Regions from separate parts of the Rhodococcus sp. NPDC054953 genome, predicted to be linked through region 1. Evidence: riboswitches for the same ligand, from Rfam matches in the RefSeq annotation. Region 1 holds a riboswitch; the other holds the start of a gene.
The links. Region 1 has a riboswitch for S-adenosylmethionine ahead of ACWF62_RS06915 (hypothetical protein). Riboswitches for the same ligand answer to the same signal wherever they lie in the genome.
Positions count from the first base shown of each region.

Region 2: another riboswitch for S-adenosylmethionine. It lies ahead of ACWF62_RS01605 (aminotransferase class V-fold PLP-dependent enzyme); the one in region 1 lies ahead of ACWF62_RS06915 (hypothetical protein).

Region 1 covers NZ_JBSGXD010000006.1:182,029-189,473, forward strand. Annotated here, with positions in the region: gene coaA (type I pantothenate kinase) at 1-387, opposite strand, end outside; gene ACWF62_RS06910 (DUF885 domain-containing protein) at 494-1,750, shown strand; SAM riboswitch class IV at 1,776-1,885, shown strand; gene ACWF62_RS06915 (hypothetical protein) at 1,923-2,207, shown strand; gene glyA (serine hydroxymethyltransferase) at 2,331-3,644, shown strand; gene ACWF62_RS06925 (VOC family protein) at 3,704-4,090, opposite strand; gene ACWF62_RS06930 (ArsR/SmtB family transcription factor) at 4,090-4,386, opposite strand; gene ACWF62_RS06935 (PhoH family protein) at 4,665-5,975, shown strand; gene ACWF62_RS06940 (hypothetical protein) at 6,086-6,541, shown strand; gene ACWF62_RS06945 ((2,3-dihydroxybenzoyl)adenylate synthase) at 6,551-7,445, opposite strand, start outside.
Region 2 covers NZ_JBSGXD010000002.1:1,732-9,176, forward strand. Annotated here, with positions in the region: gene ACWF62_RS01595 (IclR family transcriptional regulator) at 64-831, shown strand; gene ACWF62_RS01600 (SDR family oxidoreductase) at 870-1,520, opposite strand; SAM riboswitch class IV at 1,674-1,790, shown strand; gene ACWF62_RS01605 (aminotransferase class V-fold PLP-dependent enzyme) at 1,842-3,122, shown strand; gene ACWF62_RS01610 (YbaK/EbsC family protein) at 3,153-3,626, opposite strand; gene ACWF62_RS01615 (poly(ethylene terephthalate) hydrolase family protein) at 3,715-4,635, opposite strand; gene ACWF62_RS01620 (hypothetical protein) at 4,824-5,885, opposite strand; gene ACWF62_RS01625 (TetR/AcrR family transcriptional regulator) at 6,081-6,647, shown strand; gene ACWF62_RS01630 (crotonase/enoyl-CoA hydratase family protein) at 6,719-7,445, shown strand, end outside.

The DNA of each region.
Region 1 (7,445 bases):
GAACCCGTCGGTGGTCACCAGATCCACCCGGGGATGGTGGTCCCAGCGGGCGAGCAGCGCCTGCAGCACCCGGGCGGTGGTGGACTTGCCGACCGCGACCGACCCGGCGACACCGATCACGAACGGCACCTGCCGGTCCGGGTGCTTCTCGCCGAGGAACGTCGCGGTCGCGGCGAACAGCCGCTGCCGGGCCGCGACCTGCAGGTGGATCAGACGCGAGAGCGGCAGGTACACCTCCGCGACCTCGTCGAGGTCGATCTGTTCGCCGAGGCCGCGCATGCCCTGAAGTTCTTCCTCGGTGAGCACCAGCGGAGTCGACTTCCGCAGGGTCCGCCACTGTTTGCGATCGAACTCGACGTACGGACTGCTCTCGCTCACCTTCGCCATGCGCGCGTCCCGACCTCGTCCTGCACAGCCTCGATCTGCATAGGGGAATTGTGCGCGCCCACACACCGGCGCGCCGCGCCGGGTCCGGACACTAGGCTGCCCAGGTATGGACGCCGCCGCATTCGTACGTGAATATCTGCTGCTCGGGCTCGGTTTCGACCGGATCGAGGAGGGATTCGTCGACGCGTATACCGGCGACCCGGCCTTGCGTCGCCAGGTGGAGAACGCCCCGGCGCCCGAGCCGCGGGACCTGGCCCGCCGGGCGGCGCAGCTGCGCGCCGAGCTGCGCAGTGTCGAGCTGCCCGCCGACCGCGCCGAATTCCTCGACGTGCACCTGCGCGCCCTGGAGTGCTCGGCGCGCACGTTCGCCGGCGAGCGGATCGGATTCGTCGACGAGGTGCACGCCTACTTCGACGTTCGGATCGAGGAGGGCAATGTCGACGACTACCGGGACGCGCACCGGGCGATGGACGAGGTGCTCGCGGGCGGCGGCACCCTCGCGGAGCGGCTGCAGGCGCACCGCGCCGCCGACGAGATCCCGCCGGAGCGGCTCGCCGAGTGCGTCGACGCGTTCTCCTCGGCGCTGCGGGACCTGGTGCGCGCCCGCTACCCGCTGCCCGAGACCGAACGCGTCGAGTACGAGGTGGTCGGCGACAAGCCGTGGTCGGGCTTCAACTACTACCTGGGCGACTATCGCTCCAAGGTGGCGATCAACTCGGATCTCAAGCAGCACATGGCGAATCTGCCGCACCTGATCGCCCACGAGGCGTATCCGGGTCACCACACCGAGCACTGCCGCAAGGAGGCGGGCCTGGTCGATGCCGGGCAGGTCGAGCACACCCTCTTCCTCGTCAACACCCCGCAGTGCCTGATGGCGGAGGGCCTGGCGGACCATGCGCTGGGTGCGATCGTGGGGGACAGGAGCGGAGCCGGCGGAGCGACCCGGGGGGACAGGAGCGGAGCCGGCGGAGCGACCCGGGGACAGGGCTGGGGGAGGTGGGCGGAGCAGATTTATGCGGACCTGGGACTGCGGTTCGACGGCGAGCGCGCCGAGGCGCTGTCGACCGCGTCCGCGAAGCTGCTCGGGGTGCGGCAGGACGCGGCGCTGCTGCTACACGACCGCGGCCGCTCCCACGACGAGGTCGCGCGGTTCCTGCAGACCTGGAACCTCAGCACGCCGGAGCGGGCGCGGCAGTCGCTGCGCTTCCTGTCGTCGCCGCTGTGGCGGGCCTACACCTCCACTTACGTCGAGGGCTACCGGCTGCTCGGAGGCTGGCTGGACCGTGCCGTGGACGCCGACGACCGCGCGGACCGGTTCGGGCGGCTGCTCGACGAACCGCTGATCCCGTCCGCCCTGCGCTGACCGGCGTCGCCTACACTGGTCGCAGCTTCACGAGTGCCGTCGCCAAGCCCCGACTGGACGGCCGCCAACCCCACGCTCGCGGGTGGCTCGGGTGACGAAGCGGCCCGCACCGACCGGTGCAGGCAGGAGCGCCCCCGGATTCCGGGCGGCCCGAGGAACTCGGGAGTACCCCATGAACCAGTTGCCCACCGCCGTCCCCGCCGCGCCGCACGGCGTCGACGACACCGCCGTCGACGTGCTGGTCCTGGTGCAGTCCGACGATCGGATCCGGCTCGAATGGCCGGACGGGGTGGCGGTGCGCACGCATCCCGATCCGCGTCCGTTGCGGGCCGCGCTGCGGTCCACGGGCGGTTTCGCGCGGTGGCGGCCCGGCAGGCAGCTGCTGGCGGTGCCCGCAGGCCCCGGCCGCAGCCTGCTGTTCGGGCTCGCCGCCCCCGCACCGGTGGTGCCGCGGTGACCAGCGGATTCGTCCGGTCCGGTCGCCCGGGCCCGGCGCCCTCCGCACCCGCGGCGAGATGCCACTGACCTGGCCCTAGAATGAGGGTGCCCCCTGCCCGGCCTTTCGCTTGGAGATCCCTCGATGACCGCTGTGCCCAGCACCGACGTCAACAACGCTTCGCTCGCCGAACTCGACCCCGAGGTCGCGGCGGCCATGAACGGTGAGCTGGCCCGTCAGCGCGACACCCTGGAGATGATCGCGTCGGAGAACTTCGTTCCCCGCGCGGTGCTGCAGGCGCAGGGCAGTGTCCTGACCAACAAGTACGCCGAGGGTTACCCGGGCCGTCGCTACTACGGCGGCTGCGAGCACGTCGATGTGGTGGAGAACCTGGCGCGCGAGCGTGCCAAGGCCGTCTTCGGGGCCGAGTTCGCGAACGTGCAGCCGCACGCGGGTGCGCAGGCCAACGCCGCCGTCCTGATGGCACTGATGAACCCGGGCGAGAAGCTGCTCGGCATGGATCTCGCGCACGGCGGTCACCTCACGCACGGCATGAAGCTGAACTTCTCCGGCAAGCTGTACCAGGTCGCGTCGTACGGGGTCCGTGAGGACACCCACGTCGTCGACATGGACAAGGTCCGTGAGATCGCGCTCGCCGAGCGTCCGCAGGTGCTCATCGCGGGCTGGTCCGCCTACCCGCGGCACCTCGACTTCGCCGCGTTCCGCGCGATCGCCGACGAGATCGACGCCAAGCTGTGGGTCGACATGGCGCACTTCGCTGGTCTGGTTGCCGCGGGCCTGCACCCGTCGCCGGTGCCGCATGCCGACGTCGTGTCCACCACCGTGCACAAGACCCTCGGCGGTCCCCGCTCCGGCATGATCCTCGCCAAGCAGGAATGGGCGAAGAAGCTGAACTCCGCGGTGTTCCCCGGTCAGCAGGGCGGGCCGCTGATGCACGCGGTCGCCGCGAAGGCCGTCGCGATGAAGATCGCGGGCACCGACGAGTTCAAGGCCCGTCAGGAGCGCACCCTCGCTGGCGCGAAGATCCTCGCCGAGCGTCTCGGCGGTTCCGACGTCGCGGGCAACGGCATCTCGGTGCTCACCGGCGGCACCGACGTGCACCTGGTGTTGGTGGACCTGCGGAACTCCGCGCTCGACGGCCAGCAGGGCGAGGATCTGCTGCACGAGATCGGTATCACCGTGAACCGCAACGCGGTTCCGTTCGATCCGCGCCCGCCGATGAACCCGTCCGGCCTGCGCATCGGCACGCCGGCGCTGGCCACCCGTGGTTTCGGCGACGCCGAGTTCACCGAGGTCGCCGACATCATCGCCACCGCCCTGGCGAACGGCACGAACGCCGACGTCCCCGCGCTGCGCGCGCGGGTGTCGAAGCTGGCCCTCGACTTCCCGCTGTACGACGGGCTCGAGGACTGGGGCATGCTCTCCAAGAACGTCTAGGCGACAATTGACGACGGCCCACACCCCGCGGGGTGTGGGCCGTCGTCGTGTTCCGGCGCCTATTTCATGGTGGCGAGCTGGATCAGATTCCCGCAGGTGTCGTCGAGAACGGCCGTCACGACCGGGCCGAAATCGGTTGCCTCCTGGGTGAACTCGACTCCGAGTGCGCGGAGGCGTTCGACCTCGGCGTATACGTCGTCGACGGCGAACTGGGTGTACGGGATGCCGTCGGCGACCAGTGCCTCCCTGAACGGGCGCGCCGCCGGGTGCCCGGCCGGTTCGAGCAGCAGCTCGGTGCCGTCCGGGTTCGCGGGGGAGACGACGGTGAGCCAGCGGGCGTCGCCGGTGGGCACGTCTGTCTTCTTCACGAAGCCGAGCTTCTCGGTGTAGAACGCGAGCGCCTTGGCCTGGTCGTCCACGAGCACGCTGGTGATGTTGATGCGGATCACGGGGTCGGTTCCTCTCGGTTGATGGGCCACCGTTCGACGATTGCGCGGAGCGGACCGGTGTCGATGTGGTGGAACTTGTATCGGCCCTGACGCCGGGTGTGCACCAGGCCCGACTGTTCGAGGACCGCGAGGTGCTGCGAGACCGCCTGACGGGATGAGGTGAGGCCGTGTTTCATCGTGAGCCTGCCGCAGATCTCGAACAGGGTCTGCCCGTCGCGGTCGATCAGCTCATCCAGGATGGTGCGTCGCGTCGCGTCGCTGATCGCCTTGAATAGGTCGGGTTCTGCGTCCACGAGCCAAGTATATGCAAGTCGGCACTTGCCTATCAAGCGTCGGCCCCGCCTTAACGCAACGTTCACCGTGTTGCTCACGGTGCGGCGCCCGCGGTGGACGTAGCGTTCGGATCAACGGGTGACAGGGGAAGTCGCCCGTCCGGGAGGTTCGAGTCGTGACTGACTTGTTCGGTGCGAGGGGACCGGCGCCCGGTCCCTGCGGGGCTCGGGCCTCGCGCGGACCCACCGGCCCAGCGAACCGCCGCCTGCGCGGGCGCCGCGTCGGCGTAGGAGCCACCGTGACCGCAAACCGCTCCGTCCGCACCTACGTTCTCGACACCTCGGTCCTGCTCTCCGATCCCTGGGCGGTCGCCCGGTTCGCCGAGCACGACGTGATCCTGCCGCTGGTGGTGATCAGTGAACTGGAAGGGAAGCGACACCACCACGAGCTGGGATGGTTTGCACGCGAAGCACTTCGGTTGCTCGACGATCTCCGGATCGAGCACGGCCGACTCGACCAACCCGTCCCGATCGGCACCGACGGCGGCACCCTGCAGGTGGAGCTCAACCACACCGACCCGTCGGTGCTGCCGGTCGGCTTCCGCACCGACTCGAACGACTCTCGGATCCTGGCGTGCGCGCTGAATCTCGCGGCCGAGGGGCGGGACGTGACACTGGTCAGCAAGGACATCCCGCTGCGGGTCAGGGCGGGCGCCGTCGGGCTCCCCGCGGACGAGTACCACGCCCACGACGTGGTGCCGTCCGGGTGGACCGGGATGACGGAACTCGACGTCGCCTCCGAGCGGATCGACGAGCTGTTCGCCGACGGTGTCGTCGAGCTCGACGAGGCGCGGGAGCTGCCGTGCCACACCGGGATCCGGCTGCTCGGCACCCGGTCCAGCGCGTTGGGGCGGGTCACCCCCGACAAGCGGGTGCAGCTGGTGCGGGGGGAGCGGGAGGCGTTCGGCCTGCACGGCCGGTCCGCGGAACAGCGCATCGCCCTCGACCTGCTGCTCGACGAGAGCGTCGGCATCGTGTCCCTCGGCGGCAAGGCGGGCACCGGCAAGTCGGCGCTCGCCCTCACCGCCGGGCTCGAGGCGGTGCTCGAACGGCGCAGCCACCGCAAGGTGGTGGTGTTCCGGCCGCTGTACGCGGTCGGCGGGCAGGACCTCGGCTACCTGCCGGGCAGCGAGAGCGAGAAGATGGGGCCGTGGGCGCAGGCCGTCTTCGACACCCTCGACGGGCTCGCTGGCCCCGAGGTGATGGAGGAGGTCATCGCCCGCGGCATGCTGGAGGTGCTGCCGCTGACGCACATTCGCGGCCGCTCGCTGCACGATTCGTTCGTCATCGTCGACGAGGCTCAGTCGCTCGAACGGAACGTGCTGTTGACGGTGCTGTCCCGGCTTGGCAGCGGATCCAGGGTTGTCCTTACCCACGATGTCGCCCAGCGCGATAACCTGCGGGTCGGTCGGCACGACGGCGTCGCCGCGGTGATCGAAAAGCTCAAGGGGCATCCGCTTTTCGCGCACATCACGCTGACCCGCAGCGAGCGGTCGCCGATCGCGGCGCTGGTCACCGAGATGCTCGAGGAGTTCGGCCCCACCCCCTAAGCGGCTCCACCTGTGAGTCCTTGTGGTCCCGTCAGGGACCAGAAGGACTCACAGGCGGCGGAGCCGCCTCCAGCGTTTGACGGCACGGTGCCCGTTGGTCAGGATGTGGTGTGCGCACTGTGATGCGGGTCATCTACGCGACCGTGGTGGCGACGGTACTCGCCCTGGTTGCGGCGCCGCTCGCGGCCGCGCAGGGCCCGTGGTTCGCGGACCGGGTCGGCGGAGCCAGCCAGGTGATCGCGGTCAACGGAACCGGTGGCACCCACGCGACACTCGAGGCGTGGCAGCGCTCGCCGGTCGGGTGGCACCGCATCACGCCGTCCCTTCCCGCGACGGTCGCCGATGATGGTGCCCTTGCCGCCGCGCGCGGGGTGTTCCGCCTCGAGGAGCAGGCAGGGGCAACCCCGTCCCCGGACGGCGGTCTGGCCTACCGCACGGCCGCGGCGGGCGGGGTTCCGGACGGCGCGGGAGAACCCGCCCTTGGCCGGGTCGCGGTGGACGCGACCGCCCTGCAGTGGCTGACCCGGTGGCTGCAGCCGGGCGCGGTGATCGCGATCGGGGCCTGACCGACCCGCTCAGCGGGCGCCGAGGACGCGCCGCAGCTCCTTGCGGCTGGTCTTGCCGACCCCGGTCTCCGGGAATGCGTCGAGCACCCGCACCCGGTCCGGGATCTTCCACGCCGCGAGGCCGCGTTCGCGCACGAACGCACGGATCTGGCCGGTCGTCGGCGGGTTCACCGGGTCGGCGGCGAGGACGAACGCGCAGGTGCGTTCGCCGAGATACTCGTCGGGGATCGCGACCACGACCACGTCCCGCACCGCGGGGTGCGCGAGCAGATGCTCCTCGACCTCCTCGGCGGACACCTTCTCGCCGCCGCGGTTGATCCGGTCCACCGCGCGACCGCACACGGTGATGTTGCCTCCGGGGTCGACCCGGACGACGTCGCCGGTGCGATACCAGCCGTCCGGGGTGAACGACCGCGCGTTTGCGTCGGCGTTGCGGTAGTAGCCGCGAATCGTGTAGGGGCCCTGGGTCAGGAGGGCGCCCTCGGTGCCCGGCGGGACGTCCTCGTCGTTGTCGTCGACGACCCGGATCCGGTCGAACGGCGACATCGGCCTGCCCTGGGTGGTGGTCACGACGTCGTCGGGGTCGTCGAGCCGGGTGTAGCAGACCAGGCCCTCCGCCATGCCGAACACCTGCTGGAGTCGGGCGCCGAGGGCGGGACCGATCCGGGCGGCCAGCTCGTCCGGGCAGCGCGCCCCGCCGACCTGGACCGTGCTCAGGGTGGCGATGTCGTGCGGATGCCCGCGCTCGGCGGTCTCGACCCACAGCCGGGCCAGCGGCGGCACCAGCCCGGTCATCGTCACGCCAGCACGGGCGATCATCGCGAACGCGGCGGACGGGCTCGGTGACGGGGTGAGCGCGATCGTCCCGCCCGCGGCGATGGCGCCGAGGATGCCGGGGGAGCTC
Region 2 (7,445 bases), on a different contig from region 1:
ACACTGCTCGTTTGATGGACCTTCACGGCCATGCCGTTCACTGAGTGGACGTAGGATCGGGTCATGGAGGAGCCGCTGAGGCCGCAGGTGATCCGTCGCGTCGGTGCCCTGCTGCGCGCACTCTCGGGGGTGTCGGCGGGCGCGTCGACGTCCGAGCTCGCCCGGGCAACGAACCTGGCCCGACCGACCGCGCACCGCCTGCTGACCGCGCTCGCCGAGGAGGGGCTGGTCGACCGGGACCACCGGTCGGGGCGGTGGGCGCTCGGCCCGGAGCTGTACCTGCTCGGCGCGCAGGCGGCCGGCCGCTACGACATCACCGATCTGGGTCGCGACATCCTGCGGGACCTGGCGCGCGAGACCGGCGAGAGCGCCTTCCTCTCCGCGCGACGCGGCGACGAGACGGTGTGCATCGCGAGCGAGGAGGGCAGCTTCCCGCTGCGCTCGCACGTCCTGCACGTCGGGTTGCGACTGCCGCTCGGGGTCGCGTCCGCCGGGCTGGCGATCCTCTCGCACCTGCCGGATCGGGAGGTCGAGGAGTACCTGGAACGGCGGGACCTGACCGCGCAGTGGGGGGTCGACCACGACAGCGACGGCATCCGGGCGCGGGTCATAGTGACCCGGCTGGCCGGGTACTGCGTCAATCCCGCCCTGCTCGTCGAGGGCAGCTGGGGGATGGGCGCCGCGGTTTTCGACGCGGCGGGTCGGCCCGAGTGGGCGTTGAGTCTGACCGGCGTGGAGAGTCGGTTCCGCGACGAGCGGCGCCCGGAACTCGGGGAACTGCTGCTGCGACAGGCGCACCGGCTGACCCAGCGGCTGCGGCGCAGCGGGTAGTCACCCAGGGTCGGCGCCCGGCTGACCCGCGGGGGCGGTCAGTGCGTGGTGATCGCCTCGGCGATCGGGGTCGGACCGTTGTTGAACGGGATCGTGCGGCGCACGGTGGTCGGGTCGGCAAGGGCGGCGGCCGCGACAGCGGCGACGTCCTCCCGGCTCACCGCATGCGCGGTGGGCGTCGGACTCACCTCGACCCGGCCCGTCCCCGGGGCGAGGGTCAGTGTGCCGGGGCCGAGAATCGTCCAGCCCAGGGCGGTGCCGCGCAGGTGCTGGTCGGCGGCGGCCTTTGCCTCCGCGTAGGCATAGAACGAATTGTCCGGTGGGACACCGTGGTCCGTCCTTGATCCGAGGTAGGAGACCATCACGTACCGCCGCACGCCCGCGGCCTCGGCGCCGTCCATCGACCGGATCGCGGCGTCCCGGTCCACGGCGTAGGTACGGTCGGGGTTGCCGCCGCCCGCGCCCGCCGACCAGACAACGGCGTCCTGCCCGCGCAGCACCTCCGCGAGCTGTTCGCCGCTCAGGTTCTCGACGTCGGCGAGTACCGGTGTTGCCCCCGCGGCAACGACGTCGGCGGCATGGTCGGGGTTGCGGATCACCGCGGTCACCTCGTCGCCGCGTCCGCTGAGGATCCGTGCCAGGTGCAGGGCCACCTTTCCGTGGCCACCGATGACGACGACGCGAGCCATGGCCGTTCCCTCCGTAGGACATTCGGGGTCGGGTCCAACGTACTGCCGCAACGGCGGCGCCGCAGATGTCGGGCATCGCGGTGGTCGAGGTCACAGGCGCACTCGGTGGGCGGGGGTTGACAGTGCGACGCCGATGCTGCCATTCTCTGCTCAGGTTATGAGTGCCAGCGTGTAGCCCCGGCTTGCTGGCCGGCAACCCTCCACCGCGGTGGGGTGCCCCGGGTGACGACCTGGCCGTGCTTCCAATTCCGGACACGGCAAGCGCGGACTCGATGCACCACCTCTCCATCGCACGGGTCCCTTGACGTAAGGGATGACGCCATGACCGCTGTACTCGACACCACCCCCCAGGTCGCCACCACTTTCGACGGAAACTGTTCCGGCACGGCATCTTTCGCGCCCGTCTGTGGTGGAGACCTGGTGGCGCCGCTCACTGACGGCACCTCGGTCAGGTACGCCAACTTCGACTACGCCGCCAGCGCCCCGGCCCTGACCGCGGTCGCGGACCGGGTGCAGGAACTGCTGCCGTTCTACGCCAGCGTGCACCGCGGCGCGGGCTACGCCTCCCAGGTGTGCACCGACCGCTACGAGGGCGCCCGCGGCGTGGTCGCGGACTTCGTTGGGGCCCGCGCCGACGACGTCGTGGTGTTCACCCGAAACACCACCGACGCACTGAACCTGCTCGCCTCCTGCGTGCCGGGTGAGACCGTGGTCCTCGACATCGAGCACCACGCAAACCTGTTGTCCTGGAATCGGAACGGCGCCCGCGTCGTCCGGTCCGCGGACACCGTCGAGGAGACGGTGCAGCGGATCGTCGCCGAACTGTGCACCCGCCCGGCGGCGCTGCTCGCCGTCACCGGCGCCTCCAACGTCACCGGCGAGGTGCTGCCGATCGCCCGGCTCGCGCGGATTGCCCACGAGTGCGGCGCCCGCATCCTCGTCGATGCCGCGCAGTTGTTGCCGCACCGCCGCGTCGACATCGCCGACCTCGGCGTCGACTACCTCGCCTTCTCCGGGCACAAGCTGTACGCGCCGTTCGGCGCAGGCGCCCTCGTCGGGCGCGCCGACTGGCTCGACGCCGCCGAGCCGTACCTTGCCGGTGGCGGGGCCACCAAGAACGTCGAGATCGACGCCGTGCAGTGGGCCGCCGCCCCGCAGCGGCACGAGGCGGGCACCCCGAACGTTCTCGGTGCCGTCGCGATCGCCGCCGCCTGCGAGGCGCTCGCCGGATTCGACGCCGACGCCGCCGAGCTGCACGAGCGGGTGCTGTGCGACCGCTTGACCGCCGGGCTCGACGCGATCACCGGGGTTCGGGTGCTGCGCATTTGGCCGGACTCCCCGGACGCCGTCGGCATCGTCACCTTCACCGTCGCCGGCGCCGAACCCCGTGAGGTCGCGACGTTCCTGTCCGACCGGTACGGCATCGGCGTGCGGGACGGTAAGTTCTGCGCGCACCCGCTGCTGACCCGGCTCGGTCATGGCGCGGGCGCGGTCCGCGCCAGCCTCGGGCTCGGCAGCAGCGGCGCCGATGTCGACCGTTTGGTCGGCGCGGTGGGCGAGTTCGTGCGCGAGCGCGTGACGAGCGGCGCGGCGGCGCACTAGCGTCGGCGCCGCGACCCGCAGGGGCGGGGATCAGTCGACGTCGATGGCCAGACCGGCCGTGATCCGGACCAGCTCGCGGAACGTGGTCCGGAACATGGCGCCCGGGTGCCCCGCCGCCGCCCACAGTTCCGGGTAGGCCTCGAGGGCGGTGTCGATGTAGGTGGACAGGTTGGTCGGGTGCCCAACCGGGGCGACGCCGCCGAGCGGCTGACCGGTCACCTGCACCACCAGTTCGGCGGGGGCGCGGGTGAGCATCCCCTCGAGACGTTTGCCGGTGCGCTCCGTGTCCACCTGGTGGGAACCCGACACCAGCAGCAGGACCGGCTCGTCGTCGAGGAGGAAGACCAGGGACTTGGTGATCGCGCCGATGTCGACGCCGAGGGTCGCGGCGGCTTCGGCGGCGGTGCGGGTCGGCCGGTCCTGAGTGACCACCACTCCGTGGTGGCCCCGCGAGATCAGTGTCCTCGCGACATTCGCGGCCTCGGGTTGCAGTGTCCTCGCCATGCCCCACCCTAGGACCGGCGGGCATCCTTCGCGCGCCGAAATGTCGGGACGCTCCTATGGTTTGGCCGCATCGCGGCGCATGCTGCGATCAACTGCCGGGCGGACAGCCCGCGCAGAAGGGCAGGTTCTTGAGGGCGACCTCACGCCAGTGGCCGCCCGGCGCGATGTTGGTCGCCAACTCGGGCGGCCCGGCGCCGTCCCCCACGAACGCGCGCCGGGCGAAGACGTAGCCGGCCAGTGAGTACCGCAGCCACGCCGTGACGTATCCGAGTGCCCCGGTGAGGTCGAGGTGGTCGCCGCCCACCAGTGCCGCCTTGGCCGCGGCCCCGGAAACCTGGTCGAAGTAGATGCGCTGGCCGCGCTCGGTTGCCAGCCAGTCGCCCGTGCCGCGGACGAGGAAGATCGGGGCGGAGAGTCCAGCAGCGGTGGGTACCGGCAGGCCCACCGGCCACCACCACAGTGGGGTGGGATCGGCGAACGCGAGGGCGACGACGCTGACGATGCGGCCCGCGGACGACCGGGCCGCGGTGACCGCGCCCCCCGCCCCCTGCGAGTGCCCGACGGCCGCGATCCGGTCGGTGTCGAGTCGGTTATGCAGCGGACTCGACGGGTCGTCGTTCAGCTCGACGGCGTGGTCGACCGCCGCCAGCAGGGCGGTGCCGTCCCCGACCGCGCCGCTGTTGGGGGCGACCACCACGAATCCCCAGGACGCGAGGTGTACCAGCGCGTCATGGTAGGAGCACGTCGAATCGGTGCCGAAGCCTGTGCCGTTGCCCCATACGACTATGGGGTGCGGCCCGCTCGCGGGGTCGTTCGGGTAGATGACGGTATGGCCGCCCGGTTGCTGCGTTCGCGGGGCCTCGCACCCGAGCTCGCGGCCGTCGTCCCAAGTCACGGTGAGGACGCCCGGAGCCTGGTAGGTGCCTTCGATCCGGGCGGCCGCGTGCGCGGTGGGGGCGCAGAACCCCGCGGCGGTCATGACCGCGATGGTGGCGATCGCCGTGCTCACGATCCGCGACGGCACTGGATCTCCCGTCGCGGACTACTGGCCGGGCCTTCCACGCGCACGTCTCCTCGTGTGCACATCAGGAGTCGCAGTTTACCGATGTTTTGCCGCGCCGTCATCGTCGACTGCGACGAACGGCTGGTTGGTTGAATCCGGGGTCATGAGCGCAGTCCCCACCCGTCCAGCCGGTTTCAGTGCACGCGCCCTCGCCGAGCGGTGCGGGCCGTGCAGGCGAATACCGTCACGAGCCCGACCAGTGCGTAGGTCACCAGGGTCACGATCGGCTGCCCGACGCCGGTGCCATGGAAGTAGACGATGCTCCGCACCCCCTCGGTGCCCGCTCCTGGGGTGATCCAGCTGCCGATCGCCGCATAGAACTCGGGCAGCACATTCGATCCGAATGCGCCTCCGGCGCTGGGGTTTCCGAGTACCACGAAGATCAGGATCGCGAGCGGAACGGCGAGGATGCCGATCAGCGCCCGCAGGCCCATCGTGAACATCCCGGTCGCGAACACCACACCGGCGCCGAGCAGCGACAGCGGCAGCAGATGACCGGTGAACGTCCCGAGCAGGTTCGCGGCGATCAGCGCCCCGAGGAAGCCGGACAGCAGCGCGTAGACCGCCATCAGTGCGGTGTGCAGGCCCGCCTCGCGCAGGGTGCGCGGCGCCCCGATCAGGAGGCCGATTGCCGCGGCAAGCAGGTATCCGCCGACCACCCAGCCGATCGAGAGGTAAAAGCCGGACAGCCCGCGATTGTCGTGGACACCGACCGGGACCTCGTCCCGCACGTCGAAGGTGCGACCCTGCGCGGCGTCGACCCGGGTGAAGATGTCCTCGAGCGCGGTCGCGGCGGAACTGCCTGCACCGCTCGCGGTGATCAGGGTGTCGGGACCGGATGCGGCGACCAGGTATCCGCCCATCACCTCCCGATCCGAGATCAGGGTGCGGACCTGGTAGGTGGTGGCGGCGACCCTGGCCTGTACCGGGTGGCCGTCGATCGCATTCAGGCGATCGACGACCTGTCGGTCCGTCCCGGCGGGCAGCCCGGGATCCGCGACGACGGCGATCGGGATGTCCCGCGGCGTCGGCTGGTGGAAGGCGGCGACGTAGCTGGTGATGAACCCGAGTTGGAGCAGCAGGACGCCGATCGCCACCCCGACCAGGATCTGGCGGGGGGTGTAGCGGTCGGTCGGGCTGGTGGACCGGTGTGGTGTGGATTCGCCGGTCGTCGGGTCGACGTCGGTGACGCTCATGTGGTGGTTCCCCCCGGTCGCTTTTCAATACCTAAAGTATTGAATACCGTAGGTATCGGCTTGGGGGGAGGTCAAGCGTGAGGCGGAAGCGCAGGCGTGAAGATGGTCACCATGGAAACCGAGTCGAGCGCGACAACCGAAGCTGGCCGACGTCCCGCGGCGCCGGAGGTGCTGACCCGGCCGTCCAGGACGGAGGTGCGCCGCCGCCTGCTCGAAGCCGCGGCCGAGGAATTCGCCGAACGCGGCTTCGCGGCGGCCCGGCTGGCCGAGATCGCGCGCCGGGCCGGATTCACGAAGGGCGCCGTCTACTCCAACTTCGAGTCGAAGCAGGACCTGTTCGCCGAACTGTTCGCCGAACGGTCCCTTGAGGTGGCGGGCCGGGTGCTCGCCGAGATCTCGGGCCTTGCCGTCGCCGACGCGGCCGGACGTGGCGGCGAGACGATCAGCACCTGGCTGGTCGGTGACCCCGGATGGGCGCTGCTGGTGCTGGAGTTCGGCGTCCAGGCCGCCCGCGAACCCGCGATCGCCGAGGCCTACCTGCGGGAACGGCGGTCGCTGCGGCGTCAACTCGAGGACCTCATCGGCGAGCGGGCCGGGGAGTGGGGGATCGCCGACCGGGTCGACCCCCGCACCCTCGCGATCACCGTGATGGCGCTGATCTCGGGGTTGATGCTCGAGCACGCCGTTGACCCCGAGCAGGTGGACCGGGAGGCCGTGCAGTCCGCGGTCGCTGGCGTGTTCGCGGGCGCCTTCGCGCACTGACCCGGCCCGTCGCGCACCGACCCGGCGACGGTCGCCGGGCCAGCCGGGTCGCCGTTGGTTACTCTCGAGTAATGACTCGAGCATCGTGGCAGGCATTCACCGTCGACATCAAGGATCACGTCGCGCAGGTGACCCTGATCGGCCCCGGCAAGGGCAATGCGATGGGCCCCGACTTCTGGAGCGAGTTGGTTCCGCTGTTCGGCGAGCTCGACGCCGACCCCGAGGTGCGGGCGATCGTGCTCGCCGGGCAGGGCAAGCACTTCTCCTTCGGCCTCGACCTCGCCGCGATGGCCCCGATGATGGCGCCGGTGCTCGGGGACAAGGCGCAGGCCGGGCCGCGCACCACCTTCCACGGCGACATCAGGGCGATGCAGCGTGGGATCAACGCCGTCGCCGATTGCCGCAAGCCGGTCGTCGCCGCGATCCAGGGTTGGTGCATCGGCGGCGGCGTCGACCTGATCTCCGCCGCGGACATCCGCTACGCCAGCGTCGATGCGAAGTTCAGCATCCGCGAGGTCAAGGTCGCGATCGTCGCCGACATGGGCAGCCTCGCCCGCCTGCCGAGGATCATCGGTGACGGCCACCTGCGCGAGCTCGCGCTGACCGGACGGGACATCGACGCCGCCCGTGCCGAGAAGATCGGCCTGGTGTCCGACGTGTTCGCCGACGCCGACGCGGTGCTCGCCGCCGCGCATGCGACCGCCGCCGAGATCGCCGCAAACCCGCCGCTGGTCGTGCACGGCATCAAGGACGTGCTCGATCACGGTCGCAGCGCGGCCGTCGACGACAGCCTCCGCT